3 regions of the Nonomuraea sp. JJY05 genome follow, and region 2 is predicted to be linked to each of the others. Evidence: riboswitches for the same ligand, from Rfam matches in the RefSeq annotation. Region 2 holds a riboswitch; each other region holds the start of a gene.
What was found. Region 2 has a riboswitch for thiamine pyrophosphate ahead of tenA (thiaminase II). Riboswitches for the same ligand answer to the same signal wherever they lie in the genome.

Region 1: it holds a riboswitch for thiamine pyrophosphate, as region 2 does, so the genes downstream of both, thiO (glycine oxidase ThiO) here and tenA (thiaminase II) in region 2, are expected to answer to the same signal.
Region 3: it holds a riboswitch for thiamine pyrophosphate, as region 2 does, so the genes downstream of both, ACFKCF_RS17455 (purine-cytosine permease family protein) here and tenA (thiaminase II) in region 2, are expected to answer to the same signal.

What each region holds. Positions count from the first base shown of each region.
Region 1 is NZ_JBIEIS010000009.1:127,271-133,503, reverse strand. It holds gene thiE (thiamine phosphate synthase) at 1-176, opposite strand, end outside; gene ACFKCF_RS15740 (Rv2175c family DNA-binding protein) at 154-528, opposite strand; gene ACFKCF_RS15735 (NAD(P)/FAD-dependent oxidoreductase) at 559-1,728, opposite strand; TPP riboswitch at 1,782-1,899, shown strand; gene thiO (glycine oxidase ThiO) at 1,889-3,004, shown strand; gene thiS (sulfur carrier protein ThiS) at 3,001-3,201, shown strand; gene ACFKCF_RS15720 (thiazole synthase) at 3,194-3,949, shown strand; gene pknB (Stk1 family PASTA domain-containing Ser/Thr kinase) at 4,055-5,956, shown strand; gene alc (allantoicase) at 6,002-6,233, opposite strand, start outside.
Region 2 is NZ_JBIEIS010000074.1:854-7,086, reverse strand. It holds gene ACFKCF_RS57970 (MFS transporter) at 1-872, shown strand, start outside; gene ACFKCF_RS57965 (hypothetical protein) at 934-3,045, shown strand; TPP riboswitch at 3,181-3,276, shown strand; gene tenA (thiaminase II) at 3,268-3,975, shown strand; gene ACFKCF_RS57955 (BTAD domain-containing putative transcriptional regulator) at 3,956-6,233, opposite strand, start outside.
Region 3 is NZ_JBIEIS010000010.1:122,685-128,917, forward strand. It holds gene ACFKCF_RS17425 (LCP family protein) at 1-591, shown strand, start outside; gene ACFKCF_RS17430 (GPP34 family phosphoprotein) at 599-1,255, opposite strand; gene ACFKCF_RS17435 (TenA family protein) at 1,279-1,884, shown strand; gene ACFKCF_RS17440 (Fpg/Nei family DNA glycosylase) at 1,931-2,809, shown strand; gene ACFKCF_RS17445 (winged helix-turn-helix transcriptional regulator) at 2,815-3,225, shown strand; gene ACFKCF_RS17450 (rhodanese-like domain-containing protein) at 3,222-3,545, shown strand; TPP riboswitch at 3,924-4,036, shown strand; gene ACFKCF_RS17455 (purine-cytosine permease family protein) at 4,027-5,358, shown strand; gene ACFKCF_RS17460 (methylated-DNA--[protein]-cysteine S-methyltransferase) at 5,315-5,896, opposite strand; gene ACFKCF_RS17465 (ATP-binding protein) at 5,990-6,233, shown strand, end outside.

The DNA.
Region 1 (6,233 bases), on a different contig from region 2:
CGGAAGACTTCGAGGAGCGCGAGTTCTTCGCGGGCCTCCAGGCCCTTCTCCCGCAGCTGGATGATGTCCACGCCGCCGGCCAGCACCGAGTCGAGGAACTCTGCCAGGTCGCCGCGGTCGCGGCGGCCGTCGGTGCAGAGATAGAGGCGGGCTTCAGAAACCGAGGGCTTGGGCACGCCGCTTGACCTCGGTATGACGGCCGGCCTTGATCGCCTCGATCGGCGATCCGGGCAGGGACTCGTCAGGGGTGAAGAGCCAGCGCAGCGACTCGACATCGTCGTAGCCGGCGTCCAGCAACACGGTCAGCGTGCCGGGCAGGCCCTTCATCACATCCTTTCCATCGAGGAACACCGCAGGCACCTGCGGCCCGCCGCTCCCCCGGCGTACACCGAGCAGCTTGTGGTCCTTGAGGAGTTGCTTGGCCCGGCCGATCGGAAGGTCTAGGCGCGAGGCCACTTCGGGGAGCGTGAGCCACTCGTCGACGAGCTGGTCGGTCTCCCGGTCGATCTGTGCAACAGAAAGCGTCACGAAACCACAACTACCACATGCCGTGCTTGCTCAAACAACACAATCCCGTAGAGGGACTTCTGGATCTACCAGGCGTTCCGCGTCGAGACGGTGTCCCGCGTCGATGATGCGGCGCCCCTGTACGAGGTCCCGCGGCCGGTCCACGGCGAGCACCGCGGCGAGGACGTCGTCGGCCGTGAGCCAGACGGCCGACCACTTGCCCTCCGGCTCGCCCCGATAGATCAAGCGCTCTCCGGCCGAATGATGACCGGCATATTGCACCATGTGCCCGAACTGTTCCGACCAGAAGTACGGAACGGGATCGTACGCGATGTCCTCGCCCAGCAGGCTCGCGGCGGCCACCTCGGGGGCGTTGAGCGCGGTGTCCCAGTGCTCGACCCTGAGCCTGGTCTGCCAGCGGCGCGACCACCAGGCGGCGCAGTCGCCGACGGCGACCGTGCCGGGGAGGGAGGCGCGCAGGTGCTCGTCCACGACGACGCCGTTGTGGAGGTCGATGTCGGCGCCGGTGAGCCATTCGACGGCCGGGCGCACGCCGATGCCCGTGACCACCACATGGGCGTCCACGAACTCGCCGCCCACCAATCGCACGCCGCCCTCGTCCACGGAGTCGACCATGGTGTCGAGCCGCAGGTCGATGCCGTCGTACCAGCGCTCGGTGCGGGCCCCGATCTCGGCGCCGACGGCCGTGGCGAGCGGCGCCGGGCCGGCCTCGATCACGGTCACCGCGCACCCGGCGCGGCGGGCGGCGGTGGCCACCTCCGCGCCGATCCAGCCGGCGCCGATGATCGCGACGCGGGCGCCGGGGACGAGCACGGCCCTGAGCTCGTGGGCGTCGTCGAGCGTGCGCAGCACGTGCTGCGGGCCGTCGCCGGGCAGCCTGATCGGCTCGGCGCCGGTGGCGATGACCAGCCCGTCGTAGCCGATCTCGCCCTCCGTGGTCTCCACGACGCCCTCGCGCAGCGCCTTGGCGCTCACCCCTGGCCGGAACTCCACGTCGATCGCCGCGAGGTCGGTGTCGACGTAGCTGGTGTCGGCGTCACCGAACAGCACGGCCTTGGACAGCGGTGGACGGTCGTAGGGGCGATGCCGCTCCTCCCCGACCAGCGTGATCCTTCCGCCGAACCCCCGTGCGCGCAGCGCCTCCACGGTGCGCACTCCGGCCAGGCCCGCTCCCACCACCACGACTCTGTTCACGTTCATGACCCTAACGTGGGCCGGTGTCCGGGCGTCGCAGCGAGGCCGTAGGCTGGGGGCGTAAGACGCGCGGGAGTCCGGCCGTGACCGGGCTGAGAGGAAGGCTGCCTTCGGGCCTTCGACCGCAAGACACCTGATCCGGATCATGCCGGCGAAGGGAGCGCGGATGGACGTGATCGTGGGCGGCGGGGTCGTCGGGCTCTCCGTGGCCTGGCGGCTGGCTCGCGAGGGGCGGCCCGTCACCCTGGTCGACCCGGCCCCCGCCTCGGGGGCCTCGCACGCGGCGGCGGGGATGCTGGCGCCGGTCAGCGAGGTCACCTACACGGAGGTGCCGCTGCTGCGGCTCGGCGTGGCGTCGCTGCGCCGCTGGCCCGACTTCGCCGCCGAGCTGGCCGCCGACGCGGGTCTGGCAGGCCCCGAGGCCCTGGACCTGCGCTCCGAGGGGACCCTCGACGTGGCGTTCGGGGCGGACGACCTGGCCGCGCTGGACGAGCTGGCCGCCTACCTGGAGAAGCTGGAGCTGCCCGTCCGGCGGCTGACCGGCCGCGAGTGCCGCCGCCTGGAGCCCATGCTGGCCCCCTCGGTGCGGGGCGGGCTGCTGGCCGCCGGCGATTCCTGGGTGGACCCGCGCCGCGTGACGGCGGCGCTGCTCGCCGCGCTCGAGCGGCGCGGAGTCCAGCTCGTACGGGCGCGCGCCGGCGAGCTGCTGCGCGACGGCGGCCGGGTCACGGGGGTTCGCCTGGAGCCGTCCGGCGACGATGACCGGCGGGCCGAGCTGCGGGCGGAGCGGGTGGTCCTGGCGGCCGGGGCGTGGAGCGCCGGGCTGGCCGAGGTGCCGGTGCGGCCGGTCAAGGGGCAGATCATGCGGTTGCGTTCCCCGCAGCCGCTGCTCACCCGGTGCGTCCGCGGCACCGTGCACGGCACTCCGGTCTACCTCGTCCCCCGGGGCGACGGCGAGCTGGTGGTCGGGGCCACGCAGGAGGAGATGGGCTTCGACACCAGGGTGACCGCGGGCGGGCTCTACGAGCTGCTGCGCGACGCCAGGGAGCTGGTGCCGGGCGTCACCGAGCTGGAGGTCTCCGACGTGGTGGCCGGGCTGCGGCCGGGCACGCCGGACAACCTGCCGCTCATCGGGCCGAGCGGCACCCCGGGGCTGGCGCTGGCCACCGGTCATCACCGGGGCGGCGTGCTCCTGTCGCCGCTCACGGCGGACATCCTGCTGGGCGAGGAGGGCGAGCTCGCGGCAATGTGCTCACCTGGGAGATTTCGGGAAATTTCATGATTGTGACGATCAACGGAGCCTCGCACGAGGTGGCCGACGGCATGACCGTGGCGCAGGCCGTACGCACATTGACCACGGCCACCACCGGAGTGGCCGTGGCCGTCAACGACGAGGTGGTCACGCGGAGCTCGTGGGAGACGACGGCGCTCAGCGACCGTGACCGGGTGGAGGTTCTGACGGCGGTGCAAGGTGGATGATCTGATCATCGCCGGGGAGAGCTTCTCCTCCCGGCTCATCATGGGCACCGGCGGCGCGCCCTCGCTCGACGTGCTCGACCAGGCGCTGGCCGCCTCCGGCACCGAGCTGACCACGGTGGCGATCCGGCGGGTCGACCCCAGCGCCCCCGGTTCGGTCCTTGACGTGCTGCGCAAGCGGGACATCAAGGTGCTCCCCAACACGGCGGGCTGCTTCACGGCGGGCGAGGCCGTGCTGACGGCGCGGCTGGCGAGGGAGGCCCTCGGCACGAACTGGATCAAGGTCGAGGTCATCGCCGACGAGCGCACGCTGCTGCCCGACCCGATCGAGACGTTCGACGCGGCCGAGCGGCTGGTCGCCGACGGGTTCGTGGTGCTGCCGTACATCGGGGACGACCCCGCGCTGGCGCGGCGGCTGGAGCAGGCGGGCTGCGCGGCCGTCATGCCGCTGGGCGGGCCGATCGGCTCGGGCCTCGGCATCCGCAACCCGCACAGCATCGAGCTGATCGTCGAGGCCGTGTCCGTGCCGGTGGTGCTCGACGCGGGCATCGGCACGGCCAGCGACGCCGCGCTGGCGATGGAGCTGGGCTGCGCCGCCGTCATGCTGGCCACGGCGGTCACCAGGGCGCAGCGGCCCGATCTCATGGCGCTCGCCATGAAGCAGGCCGTGGAGGCCGGACGGCTGGCGCGGCTGGCGGGCCGCATCCCGCGCAGGCGCTACGCCGAGGCCTCCTCACCGATGACTCCCTGACCCGAGTGACGCGTGGGGAGCTGGGACGTTCCAACGGGAACGTCTCAGCATCGGTTTCGGGCGGCGAGGCCCTCCCAGTGGCAAAACGCCCGTAAACTCAGCGGGGTGGATACGACGACTGCGGACCCCCTGGTCGGGCGGCTCCTCGATGGGCGATACCGCATCGAGAGCCGGATCGCCCGGGGCGGTATGGCGACCGTCTACCTCGCGCTGGACGTCCGCCTGGACCGGACGGTGGCGCTGAAGGTCATGCACCCTTCGCTGGCCGAGGACCCGGCGTTCGTCCGGAGGTTCATCGGCGAGGCCAAGTCGGTTGCCCGCCTCTCCCATCCCAACGTGGTGCACGTCTTCGACCAGGGGACCGACGCCGACGTCGTCTACCTGTCGATGGAGTACGTGCCCGGCAAGACGCTGCGCGACATCCTGCGCGAGCGCGGCAGGCTGCCCGCCCGCGAGGCGCTCGAGATCATGATCCCGGTGCTCGCCGCCCTCGGCGCGGCCCACCAGGCCGGGATGGTCCACCGCGACGTCAAGCCGGAAAACGTCCTGATGACCGACGACGGCCGGGTCAAGGTCGTCGACTTCGGCCTGGCCCGGGCCATCGAGGCCACCAACCAGACCCGCACCGGCGTGATGATCGGCACCATCGGCTACATGGCGCCCGAGCAGGTCACCACCGGCGCCGCCGACGTGCGCAGCGACGTCTACGCCGCGGGCATCATGCTGTTCGAGCTGGTCACCGGCCAGCAGCCCTACGACGGCGCGACGCCCATGTCGGTGGCCTACCGGCACGTCCACGACACCGTGCCCGCGCCGTCGTCGGTCGTCCCCGAGGTGCCGCCGCTGATCGACACGCTGGTGGCCCAGGCGACGGCCCGCGAGCCGGACCAGCGCCCCGCCGACGCGACCGCGATGCTCGTGGCCGCCGTCGACGCGCACCGGATGCTGCCGCGCCTGACCAACCCGCCGGCCTCCCATGCCCAGACGCAGGTCTTCAACGCCTCCGGCGCCGTCTCGATGCCCCAGCCCGCCCCCGCCCACACCTTGATCCAGCCGCGGGCGGAGGTGCCGCCGCCGCGGCGGCAGGGGTTCAGGCCCAACTGGTTCCTGGTGGCGCTCGCCGGGGTGATGGTGGTCGCGGTCGGGCTGACGGGCTGGTATTTCGCGCAGCCCGAGATGGTCTCCGTGCCCGACCTGGTCGGCAAGAACATGGCGCTGGCCAAGCAGAGCGCCGCCGCGGCCGGCCTCAAGGTGCAGGAGGCCGAGGGCCGCAACGACGAGAAGGTGGCCGCGGGCCTGGTCCTGCGCACCGACCCGGCGGCGACCACCGAGGTGGAGAAGGGCGCCACGGTCACGCTGGTGCCCTCGCTCGGGCCCAAGCGCGTGGCCGTGCCCAACACCGAGGGCATGACCGGCGACCAGGCGCGGGCCAAGATCGCCGAGGCCGGGCTGACCGTCGGCGTCGTCAAGCGGCTGGCCAACCAGGAGGTCGAGCGCGACAAGGTCATCCGCACCTCGCCGCAGGTCGGCGAGAAGGTGCGGGAGGGCGCCAAGGTCGACATCTACGTCAGCGCCGGCATGGTGATGCCCGACGTCAACGGCATGCCCAAGGACGAGGCCGCCCAATATCTCGGCGGGCTCGGCTTCCAGGTGCAGGTCAACGAGGTGGACGACGACGCCGAGCCGTGCACGGTCATCGCGCAGACGCCCAAGGCGAAGTCCGAGGTGGACAAGGGCGCGCAGGTCATGGTCACGGTGGCGCGGTGCCAGACGGACTTCTGGGACTGGCTCAACGGCGACAGGGACGACGAGGCCCGCGACGATCAGCAGTTCGCCCTGGTGCCGGCGGTGATCGGCAAGGAGGTCAGGGACGCCAGGACCGAGTTGGAGGCCCTGGGGTTCAGGGTGACGGTGCGGCGGCTGGGCAACCGCGGCGTGGTCCAGTTCCAGCGGCCGTTGCCCAACAGCGAGCGGCCGCAGGGGAGCACGGTCGTCCTCTGGCAGTGAGCCCTGCGACCCGCGGCCTCGGGCGATCACAGCGCGCCGGGGTGGTCAGGGGGTGGCGAGGTGGCCGTGGAGGCGGACGCGGGCGAGACCGCCGTCCGGGTAGATGTCCACCCGTACGTGCGTGACCGGGTCCGGGTGGGCCAGGCGGAAGCGGTGCGGGGTGTCGGGCTGCAGGCGCGTCCTCGGCAGGAGCTCCACCTCCCGGTCGCCGTCCAGGCCCGTCAGTGAGACCGCGCCCGGCGCGTTGAACAGCAGGTTCGTGGTGTCGATCTCGGCC
Region 2 (6,233 bases):
TGGTCACGGGGCTGTTCACGCCGGTCTTCTTCGCCGCGCGGGCGGCGATGCTGCCCGACGTGCTGCCCGGCGACGCGTTCGTGCTGGGGCGGTCGGTCCTGAACGTGGCCTCCGCGAGCGCGCAGATCGCCGGGCTGGCGGCCGGGGGCGCGTTCCTGGCCGTCGCCGGGCCCTCGGGGGCGCTGGCCACGACCGCGGGCCTGGCCGCGGTGGCCGCCGTGGTGCTGCGGGCCGGGCTGCCGCACCGGGCCGCCCGGGGCGCGGCGCGTGCGGGCGCCGTGCGCGAGACGCTGCGGGTCAACCGGCTGCTGCTGGCCGACGGGAGGGTGCGCGGGCTGCTGCTGGCGGGGTGGCTGCCGTGCGTGTGCCTGGCCGGGGCCGAGGCCATGGTCGTGCCCTACCTGGGCGGGCAGGGGCAGGCCGGGGTGGTGCTCGCGGCGGCGGCCGGCGGGATGGCGGCGGGGGAGTTCGCGGTGGGCAGGTTCGCCGCGCCGGGGCTGCGGGAGCGGCTGTCGTTTCCGCTGGCGGTGCTGCTCGGCGTGCCCTGGGTGGGGTTCGCGCTCGGGCCGGGGATCGCGTGGGCCGCGGTGCTGGCCGCCGTGGCGACCGCGGGGCTGTCGTACCAGCTGGGGTTGCAGCGCCGGTTCGTGGAGTCGGTGCCCGAGGAGGTGCGCGGGCAGGCGTTCGGGCTGCAGTCGTCCGGGCTGATGACGGGGCAGGCGGCCGGGGCGGCGCTGGTCGGGGCGCTCGGCGAGGCGATCGCGCCCGGGCCCGCGATCGCGGTGGCGGGCGGTGCCGGGGTCCTGGTCGCGCTGGCGCTGGCGGGCGTGCTGCGCCCGGGTGGTGTGCGCGAAGCGGCCCCTCGCCTCTGACCGGCCGGGGCGGGCGGAAAACCCCCGCGATCGGGCGTGTCCCGACTATATGGTGCCGTTCGTGGACACTCTGGAAAGCCTCGTCATCGCCCGGCGGCTGCGCGTTCCCATCGGCGATGCGCCCGCCGGCTCCACGCCCGGCTGGGGGGACACCGCCGCCCGCCAGCTCGACGCGGCACTGCTCAGCGTCGGCTTCACGTGCTCGGCCACGCTGCTGGAGCGGCTGTCCGGGCTGCGCGGCGAGACCGTGGTTGACCTCGGCGTCCGCATTCTGGCCGCCGTCCGCACTCTCGTGGGTGACCACGTCCGGCACAACGCCTACTTCCTCGACTTCCCGAAGAACGTGCCCGACACCCTGGAGTTCTGGGCCGGGCTCCTGCGCGAGACCCTGCTCGACCCGGTCTCCGCCGGCGTCCGGACCTCGACGCTCAACCTGCTCTCCCTGCCCGGCTACGGACGTTACCAGCACACCTACGCCGACCTGCTGGCCGCGCACGCCGAGCTGGTCCCGCTGGCCGGGGACCGGGTGACCGTGCTGGAACTGGGCGGGAGCCTGGAGTCGGAGGCCCGGGAGCTCTACTTCTCGCTGGCGGGCTCCGAGGTGCCCCTGGCCGCCGAGGACCTGGAGGCGCTGCGCCTGCTGGCCGGGTCCTGCGCCGAGGAGCCCGAGCGCATCCCCGTGCGCGAGAACCGCGCGATCGTCAACGAGGTCCGGCTGGCCGGGGGCCGGCCGCTGCTGGTCGACACCGTGACCGACGTGCTCCGGCTCGCCTGCGGCAGCTCCGGCGGCGATGTCACGCTGGCCGAGCCCACCAGGTTCCGCTCGTTCCGCCGGGCCGAGCGCCGCACCCTGCTGGGCGCCCTGGACGCGGTCGCCTCCCCGGCCAAGCTCGGCGACGTTCCGCGCCACCGGGAGCAGTGGAAGCGGCTCGGCGAACGGCTGCACCCCCACGAGTACCCGCAGTTCCCGCGCGCCCAGGACGTCTTCGAAACGGCCAGGGGCGCCCGCCGGGCCCCGAGCCTGGACGGCCGGGTCGAGGCCGCCCTGTCGTCGGGCCGTGCCGCCGAGGCCGTGAAGCTGCTGGAGAGGGCGCCCGGCGCGCTGCTGCGCCGCCTCGACCACCTGCTGCGGACCGGCCTGTCCACGACGGTCGTGCTGGAGGCCGTGGAAGGCGCCGTCTCGGGCGCCTCCGGCCGCGTCCTGCTGTCGCTGCGCGAGCACCTGCAGAACCGGCTCACCCCCGTCGCGGGCCGCGTCTTCGTCAACCGGCACGGCAGGGCGTGGGCGGCCCCCGACTCCCGCTCGCCGCTGGAGGAGGAGGCCCTGGCGCGGGCGCTGGGCATCCTGGACCAGGAGATCGCCCGTCGCCTCCCCGACCCCGGCGAGCTGATCGTCGATCCCGACGTGCTGGACGTCGCCCTGCCGCTGTCCGGCAAGGCCGTCGTGCCCGGCCTCGGGATGCTGCCCCGGGGCTCGGTGTCGGCGGTGGACGGCGAGCTGCTCAGGTTCTTCGTCCACTGGCACGAGGCCCGGCAGCGCACCGACTACGACCTGTCCGCGCTCATGCTCGACGCCACCTATGACAACCCGACGCACATCTCCTGGACGAACTACACCAACGGCTTCGCCCAGTACTCCGGCGACCTCACCGAGGCGCCCGACGGCGCGTCCGAGTTCATCGACATCCGGCTCGCCGCCGCGACCCAGCCGATCATCATCCCGCAGGTGAACGTCTACGCCGGGGAAGGCTTCGACGAGGCCGCCGAGGCGTTCTTCGGCTACATGACCAGGGACGCCGAGCAGGAAGGCAGCCCGTTCGAGCCGCGTACCGTGCGCATGAAGTCGGACCTGCGCGGCTCCGGCCGGATCGCCCTGCCGCTCGTCTTCCTGCGCGGCGCCGACGGCGGCTGGCTGGTGAAGTGGCTGCACCTCTACCTGAAGGGGCACCCCGGCTTCAACCAGGTGGAGGGCAACCGGGTCAGCGCCTCCCTGCTGGTGCGCTCCATCGTCGAACGCGACCACCTGCGCGTTCGCTACCTGGCCGACCTGCTGCGCGCGAAGAGCTCGGCGGCCGGGCACACCACCTATATCGGGCTGGAGGCGCCGGCCGGCCTCCCGGCGGAGTCGCGCGTCTACACGGCCGGGACGCTGCACGAACTGATCCCCGCCTGATACGTTCGGCTTCCGGTCGTGAGGCCATTCGAGGGCTTCCTTCTCCTGGTTCGAATCCAGGTGGGCCCCCTGGGCCTACTCGGCTGCTAGCTCCCGAGCCTTCCTCACGACCGGGCCGTGCCTTCTGCTAGCGTTGGCGGCGACGCGGGGTGCCCGGGCTGCCGGGCTGAGATCACACCCGTCGAACCTGATCTAGTTCGCACTAGCGAAGGGACGTCATCGGTGACCTTCTGTGAGAAGATCTGGGCGCGCACGGCCACGCTGCTCGAGGCGATCCACGACCACCCGTTCAACACCGCGCTCGGCGACGGCACCCTCGACCGCGAGCGCTTCGCGTTCTACCTCGTCCAGGACGGGCGCTACCTGGTGGCCTACGCCAAGGTCCTCGCGACCGCCTCGGCCCGCGCCACCGCCCCGGCCGACGCCGCGTTCTTCGCGCAGAGCGCGCACACGGCGCTGGTCGTCGAGCGGGCCCTGCACACCGGCTACCTGGAGCAGTTCGGGCTGACGGCCGGCGAGACGGCGGCCGTCGCCACCTCGCCGACCTGCCTGGCCTACTCCTCCTACCTCCAGGCCACCGCCCTGGCCGCGCCCTTGCCCGTGCTCGCCGCCGCCGTGCTGCCGTGCTTCTGGGTCTACCAGGACGTCGGCGCGGCGCTGCTCGAACGTACGGCGGGCGCGGCCGACCACCCGTACCGGACCTGGATCGGCACCTACTCCGACCCCGCCTTCGCCGCCTCGGTCGAGCAGGCCAAGGCCATCACCGACCGGCTGGCCGAGACCGCCGACCCCGAGACCCGCCGGGCGATGGACGAGGCGTTCTGCCGGGCCACCGAGTACGAGTGGATGTTCTGGGACAGCGCCTGGCGCCTGGAGGCCTGGCCCACCGGCCGGTGGCTCCAGCCGGCCCTCACGCGAACGACGCGCTGAGCTCCCGGCGCAGCTCGCGAGCCTGGTGCAGGTAATGGGTGGCCAGCGCGGCACGCCCGGCCGAGCGGTACAGCTCGCCGAGCGTCTGGTAGGTGTCCGCCTCCCCGCTGCGGTCCCCCAGTTGCTGGAAGATCACCAGGGAGCGCTCCAACTGGTCGGAGCCGTCCGAACGCTCGCCCCTGGCCACCTGGAGCCCGCCCAGGTTCCGCATCGCGTACGCGCCGCAGTGGCGGTCGCCCAGCGCCTCGAAGATGTCCAGCGCGTGCCCCTGGTAGCGCATGGCCCGGTCCGACTCGGCGAACAGGTCGTACATGCGGCCGAGCTGCATCGACACGCAGCCCTCGCGGTGGGCGTCGTCGAGCTCCTCGGCCAGCCGCAGCGCGTCCCCCAGCCACCTGGACGCCTGCCGCAGATCCCGCAGCGACAGATAGACGCGCCCGATCGCCTGCCGCGCGTACGCCTCGCCGCTGCGGTCGCCGATGGCCAGGAACATGGCCAGCGCCTGCCGGAAGGACCCGAGCGCCTTGAGATGGCGGCTGGAGAACTGGTTGACCGCCGCCAGCCCGCAGATCGAGATGGCCTCGCTCCGCGTGTCGCCCAGCTCGTGGAAGATGGCGCGGGCTCGCCGGAACATGTCCTCGGCCTCGGCGTAGCGGTCCTGGTAGAGGCAGACCTGGGCCAGGCCGCGCAGCATGGCGGCCTCCCCGTGGCGGTCGCCGGCCGCGCGGGCGCTGTCCAGCGCGAGGCGGTGCGTCAGCTGCCACTCGTCCAGGCGGCAGTGCAGGTCGAAGTACGGGACCAGGGTGGCGGCCAGCCCCCACGCGGACTGGGCCAGGCCCGCGCCGGCGGCCAGCCGTACGGCCTCCACCAGGGACTCCCGCTCGGCGTCGAACCACGACAGCGGCTGGGCGGTCAGCCGGCCGAGGGTCTCCCGCTCCAGGCTCCAGCGGGGCGCCAGGTCGGACGTGAGCCCGAAGAGAGTGGTGGGCAGTCGCAAGGAGGCGTGCTCGGCGGCGGTCAGCCAGCCGCCGAGCACCCGGGCCAGCGCGTGCCGCTCGGTGTCGCCGCCCGCCTTCTCCCTGGCGGCGCAGCGGATCAGGTCGTGGAGCCGGTAGCGGGGCTGGCCGACGTGGTCGGTGCCGGCCAGCCGCAGGAGGTTGGCGTCCACCAGGGTGTCCACGACGGCGTCGGACCGGGGCCGGTCGAGCACGGCGTCGGCCACCCAGCCCGGCACGGACTGCTCGCCGAGCAGGCCGATCGCGCGGAAGGCCAGGGCGGCGTCGTCGGGCAGCCGCCGGTAGCTGAGCTCGAACGAGCCGCGTACCTCCAGGTCGCCGGCGCGTAACTCGTCGAGGCGGCCGGCCTCGTCCGCCAGCCGCTGCCGAAGCACGCCCAGCGACCACCCGGGCCGTCCGGCCAGCCGGGCCCCGGCCACCCGGACGGCCAGCGGTAAGTGGCCGCAGGAGCGCACGATCGCCTGGGCGGCCTCGCGCTCCTCCGCCACCCGTTCGGGGCCGACGATCCGGCCCAGGAGCTCCTCGGCCTCCGCGGGCGGGAGCACGTCCAGTTCAAGCTGGAGCGCGCCGGGCAGCTCGGCGATGCGCCGGCGGCTCGTGACGAGCACCGCGCTGCCGCTGCCGGGAAGCAGGGCGCGTACCTGGGCGGTGTCGGCGGCGTCGTCGAGGAAGACGAGCATCGGGCGCTCGGCGAGAAGGGAGCGGTAGAGCGAGGCCCGCTCGCGCACGGTCGGCGGCAGGACCGCCTCCGCGACGCCCAGCGCGCGCAGCGCCTCGGCCAGGACGCCGAGCGGATCGGCGGGTTCGGCGTCGGTGCCGCCCAGGCACAGGTAGAGCTGGCCGGCGGGGTAGCCCGCCCGTAACGCGTGGGCGCAGTGCACGGCCAGCGCGGATTTGCCCACTCCCGGCGGTCCGGTCACCACGGCGATCGCGGGCGGCCCGTCCGGGCGGTGTGCCTCGGGGGACAGGGCGCGGGTGACGGCCGCGACGTCCTGCGCCCTGCCGGTGAAGTCCGGCACGTCGGCGGGGAGCTGGTGGGGCGCCGCCGCGACGGGCGCGGGCGGGGCATCGCCCGCGAGCACGGACGCGTGCACGTCACGTAACTCCTGGCCCGGCTCGATGCCCAGCTCGTCCACGAGCTGCCGCCTGATCGTGGCGTAGGCGTTCAGGGCCTCGGCCCGCCGGCCGCTGTGGTGCAGGGCGAGGATCAGCTGCTGCCACAGGTCCTCGCGGTAGGGGTGC
Region 3 (6,233 bases), on a different contig from region 2:
TACAACGGCGGGCCGCAGCTGCTGGCCCGCACCGTGGAGTCGGTCACGGGCGTGCACATCGACCACTACATGGAGATCGGGTTCGCCGGGTTCGTCGGCATCGTGGACGCCATCGGAGGCGTCGAGATCAACGTACGGGCCGCCGTGGACGACCCGAAGGCCGGGCTCAAGCTGAAGAAGGGCACGCAGGTGCTCAACGGCGCCCAGGCCCTGGGTTACGTACGGACCAGAAAGGGCGGCGCGCTGCCCGACTTCGAGCGGACCAAGCGGCAGCGGCAGTTCCTGGGCGCGGTCGTGAAGAAGGCGGCCAGCCCCGGAGTGCTGATCAACCCGTTCACGTCGATCCCGCTGGCGATGAGCGCCACCGACGCGGTCTCCGTCGACGGCGGCACGGGCGCCTTCGACCTGCTGTCGCTGGGGCTGGCGATGGGCGACAGCCCCGTGACGACGGTGGTGCCGTTCGGCGGCACCGAACGGCTCTCGGACGGCGGCGAGGCGATCAAGTCGGACCGGCCCAAGGCGCTGGCCCTCTTCAACGCCCTGAAGGAGGACAAGCCGGTGCCGAAGGACGTCATCGACACCGGCAACTAGGAGCGGCTCACCCGGTCGTGGAGGTCGTCGCGGCGACGGTCGCCGCGGTGACCGCCGCGATCATGGCCGAGTTGATGGCGGCGATGGTCTGGGCGACCGCGTCGGCCGTCCAGGCGCCCTCCGCGATCTCCTTGACGCGCTGCTTGCTCGCCTCGGGGAAGGCCTTGCGGTCGAGCTTGGCCGCGTGCGCGATGGCGATCAGGACGGCCGTGCGGGCGTCGGGGTCGGCGCCCGCCAGCGCGCTGATCACCCGGTCCCTGACCTCGGCCTCCACGTCAGGGTCGGCCTCCGGCCAGCGCGTCGTGGGGAAGATGCCGAGCACCTTGCCGCGCTGCTCGGTCAGCACGCCCGACTCCGCCAGCCTCGTGAGCAGGCGCTTGCGCAGCTTGGCCGACTGCAGCCGCTGGACCCACCAGGCCGGCTTGCGCTCCTTGCCCTCCTCTGCGATGCGGGCCAGCGTGGCGTCCAGCTCGGCGTCGCCGAGCGGGGACGCGTCCTTGACCGTCACCTTCTTGTCCGACAGCTCCAGCCGGTCGTTGACGGCCAGTTCGGCGAGGAGCGCGCCGGCGAGGGCCGGGTCCAGCTGGGTTCCGGCGACGAGCTGCGTGCCCTTCTCGTCGTTGTAGGCGAGCAGGAGGAGCTCCTCGGCGATCGTCACAGTCATGCTTCGACACTAACCTCCCAGCCATGACTGTCTCGGAGAAGTTGCACGCCGTCGGCCGCCCGCTGCTGCGGGCGCAGCTCGACCATCCGACCGTGGCCGGCATCGCGCGTGGCGACCTGCCCGAGCCGGTGTTCAGGTCGTGGCTGGAGCAGGACTACCTGTTCCTGCTCGACTACGTACGGGTGTTCGCGCGGCTGGCTTGGCAGGCGCCCGACGGGCATCTGGGTGACCTGGTGGACCTGGCGCACACCACGTACCACGACGAGTTGAGCCTGCACAGGTCGCTGTCGGCCGAGTTCGGCGCCGATCTGGAGGGGGCGGTGAAAGGGCCGGCGTGCGCGGCTTACACGGCGTTCCTGCTGGAGTCGGCGGCGTCGTATGGGGAGGGGTTGGCGGCGCTTTATCCGTGTATGTGGGGATATTCGAGTCTCGGGCAGATATTGGCGGAGAATCCGCCCGCTGAGCCGAGATATCGGGCGTGGGTGGACACGTACGCGGATCCGGCGTTCGCGGCGCTCACCGCCCGGATCGGACAGATGATCGACGAGGTCGGACCGGACCCGGCGCGGGCCGAGGAGCTGTTCGCCGAGGGGATGGCGCACGAGCTGGCCTTCTGGAGCGTGCCGTAGCCGTCCACAGGCTGTGGACGGCCGGACGCGCACGTACCCTGGGGACATGCCGGAACTTCCCGAAGTGGAGTCGCTCACCCATTTCCTGCGCGAGCGGGCCGTGGGCCGCACGGTCCTGGGGGTCGACGTGGTGGCCATCCAGGCGCTCAAGACGTTCGATCCGCCGGTGACCGCGCTCGGCGGGCTGACCATCACCGCCGTGGCGCGCCACGGCAAGTTCCTCGACCTCGACTGCGACGGCCTCCACCTGGTCATCCACCTGGCCCGGGCGGGGTGGCTGCGCTGGCGCGACGACCTGTCGGGAGCCAAGCCCGTACGTCCGGGCAAGAGCCCGCTCGCGGTACGGGTCCGGCTGGCGCCCGACGAGGAGGGGCTGGCGCCCGGCTTCGAGCTGACGGAGGCGGGGACGCAGAAGCGCCTGGCCGTCTATGTCACCAAAAATCCGGACGAGGTCCCCGGCATCGCCGCCCTCGGCCCCGACCCCCTCGACGAGTCCTTCACCGTCGAGGCGCTCAAGCGCATCGTGGGCGGCAACCGCATCCAGATCAAGGGGCTGCTGCGCGACCAGAAGATCGTCGCCGGCATCGGGAACGCGTACTCGGACGAGGTGCTGCACGCGGCGAAGATGTCCCCGTTCAAGATCGCGGCCACGCTGACGGACGCGCAGATCGCCGACCTGCACGAGGCCATCGTCACCACCCTGCAGGAGGCAGTGGAGCGGGCGCACGGGCTGGCGGCCAAGGACCTCAAGGCGGAGAAGAAGTCGGGACTGCGGGTCCACAACCGGGCCGGGCAGCCGTGCGACGTCTGCGGCGACACCATCCGCGAGGTGTCCTTCGCGGACTCCTCGCTGCAGTACTGCCCCACCTGCCAGACCGGCGGCAAGCCCCTCGCCGACCGCCGGCTGTCCCGCCTTCTCAAATGAGCCCGATGGAAGAAGACACCGTGGAACCGCTCGACGACTACGACGTGCGCCAGTGGGACACGCGCGAGGACTGCGAAGTGCGCCAGATCCTCGACCGCATCGCCGACAAGTGGTCGCTGCTCGTGATCGCCCTGCTCGACTGCCAGAGCCTGCGCTTCACCCAGCTCCGCCGTGAGATCGACGGTGTCAGCCAGCGCATGCTCAGCGTGACCCTGCGCCAGCTGGAGCGCGACGGCCTGGTCAGCCGCACGGTCCACCCCGTCGTGCCGCCCAGGGTGGACTACGCGCTCACGCCGCTCGGCCGTACTCTGCACGAGACCATCAAGTCCCTGGTCACCTGGACGGAGGCGCACCAGGAGGAGATCGCCGCGGCGCGTGCGGCCTACGACGCCAGGCGCGAGATGATGGAGTCATGACCGTTCCTGAGATAGAGGCCAGTGCCGTTCCCGCAGACGCTTACCTGCTCGACGTCCGCGAGCAGGACGAATGGGTCGCAGGGCACGCCCCGGAGGCCGTGCACATCCCCATGACGCAGATCCAGGGGCGGGTCGACGAGGTGCCCGGCGACCGCACGGTCTACGTCGTCTGCCGGGTGGGCGGCCGGTCCCTGCAGGTCGCGGCCTGGCTCAACCAGCTCGGGCGCGACGCCGTCAACGTGGGCGGCGGCATGCAGTCGTGGGAGTTCGCGCGCCGCCCGATGGTCAGCGAGACCGGGCAGCAGCCGTTCGTGGCGTAGCGGCCGGGCGCGCGACCGGTTGGGGGATGCTTCCGCTACTGCGTTCGGGAACGCACATCGCCCTGTGGGCAGACCTGTGGACAGCCTGTGTGAACTTGCGCCGGGGACCTGCCCGTGCTGTGGATGACGTGTGGACAAGCTGTGGATACAGCGCGGCGACATCTCACGTGCTGGAATGCGGCTCGGGAAGAAGCTGCAGGTCAGGGCGTCGGGTGAGGAGATTCCCGTAAGACACAGGCTGTGGACGGCGAGAAGCCTGATGTCGTGGACGCCCGCGAACGCCTCTCGTCCTCCGTGGTCGCGCCGGCCGGTCTGGCAATTTGGCGTGGGAGTAGGGCATCATGGGGTCGCAAGCTGGGTTGATCCCAGCTTTGCCATACCTGTCAACGCGGGAGCTTGGGGCAACCAGGCTGAGAGGGCGACTGAGGCCGTCGCCGACCGCACGAACCTGTCCGGGTAATGCCGGCGTAGGGAGTGTGCGATGACGCATGTCGTCGACGAAGTTCCGCTGACCCTCGAAGGCAGGCCGCCGAAGACCCTGGGCGTGCTCGACCAGGGTGCGCTCTGGGCGAACCTCGGAGTCAGCCTCCTGGGCTTCTCCGGAGCGTTGCTCCTGCTCAATCCCCTGGGCAACGCTCCGCTCAGCCTGACCGCCGCGCTCCTGGCCACCGTGGTCGGCAGCCTGATCGGCACCGCCATGGTGGGCCTGTCGGCCGTCCCGGGCACCCAGACGGGACAGCCCGCGATGGTGCTGCTGCGGGGCCTGTTCGGGGCGCGGATCTCGTACGTTCCCACGGTGCTGAACATCGTCCAGATGCTCGGCTGGGCCGCGTTCGAGCTGTGGGTGATCGCCAAGGCGGCCAGCGCGATCTTCGGCGCCGTGCCGTACCAGGTGTGGGTGATCGCGGCGGGGGTGCTGACCACCGCGCTCACGATCTGGCCGCTCGGGTCGGTCAGGTTGCTGCGGCGGTACGTCACCATCGGCGTGATCGTGTCGATGGTGTGGTTCGCCTGGTTCTTCCTGACCAGGGCGCCCGCGCACACCGGGGGGTCCTGGACGGCGTTCGCCCCGGCGGTGGACTACGTGATCGCGCTGTCGGTGTCGTGGGTGCCGATGGCGGCCGACTTCGCCCGGCACTCCAGGTCGAGCAGGGCCGCGTTCACCGGCGTGGTCGGGGGCTACACGCTGGCGCAGGTGGCCTGCCTGGGCCTGGGCGTGTTCGCGGTGGCCATGGCGGGGGCGGACAGGGTGGCGGCCGACGGGACGTCGGTGTTCGGCCCGTTCGTGGCGGTGCCGCTGGGCGCGCTGTTCTTCGCGATCCTGGTGCTGCGCGAGACCGACCAGTCGTTCGCCAACGTCTACTCCACCACGGTCTCGCTGCAGAACCTGATGCCGCGGGTCGACCGGCGCCTGTTCTCCGTCGCCATCGGCGTGCTGAGCGTGACGATCGCCCTGGTCGTGGACGTCAACTCGTACGGGGCGTTCCTGGGGGTGATCGGGGCGGTGTTCGTGCCGATGTTCGCGGTGCTGGCCGTGGACTACTTCGTGCTCGGCGGCTCGCGGAGCTGGAACACCGCGGAGAACGCGCCCTCGCGCTGGTCGAGGCTGGTGCCGTGGGCCCTCGGCTTCGTGGCGTACTGGCTGACGACCTCCACGCCCACGGTCAAGCCATGGGACGACTTCTGGCAGGGGATCCGCGACGCCATCGGCTTCACCCGGCAGCCGTGGATGAACGGAGCGCTCGGCGCGGCCATCGCCGCCGCGCTGATCACCCTGCTGATCGGCTGGTCGACGCGCGCTTTTCGACGTTGAGCAGGTGCTGCTTGGCGAGCGCGCCGCCCGCGTAGTCGCCGAGCGCGCCGTCCTCACGCACCACCCGGTGGCACGGCACGATCACGCACACGGGGTTGGAGGCCAGCGCGTTGCCGATCGCCCGCAGCGCGCGCGGCCTGCCGATGCTCGCGCCGATCTCCTCCAGCGTCGTGGTGGTGCCGTACTGGACCGCCATCGTCTTCTGCAGCACCGTGCGGGCGAAGGAGGTCGCCAGGGTCAGGTCGACGGGCGTGGTGAACGCGCGCAGGCGGCCGGAGAAGTAGGCGTCCAGCTCCCTGCGCACCGGGTCGAGCCGGCGCGGGTCCGGCCCGATGAACGTGCCCACGTGCCTCGTGACCAGCTCGAACACGGCGTTTTCCGGCTCGAAGCTGCACGCCGCGATGCCCTTGCCGGTGACCGCGAGCACCAGCCGGCCGACGGCCCCGTCATAGGTGCCGAACGCGATGTCAGGATGGGTTTCACCTCGATAGGTGCTGGAGGTCACGCGCAACAGGGCATCGAGGTCGCCGCTCGACATGCCACCAGCCTCCCGCAGCCGAGAATCACCGTGCCCGCAGCGTATCGGACGGATCGCCCGACGCACTCACCACGCCACGTGCACTATGGAGGAGTGGGGGACGAATGGGCCGGTAGTGACGACGAGATAGCTCGCGCTGCCCTCGCCGGTTCGCCCAACGCCGTCGTGGTCGTCGACCGTGATCAGAGCGTTCTGGTCTGGAACGAGGCGGCAGAGCGGCTGTTCGGGTGGACGGCGGAGGAGATGCTCGGGCGCCGGGCGCCGATCGTGCCGGGCGAGCTGACCGCTGAGCACAACGCCGTGCTCGAACGCGTGCGCACCGGCGGCCAGGTGTCGG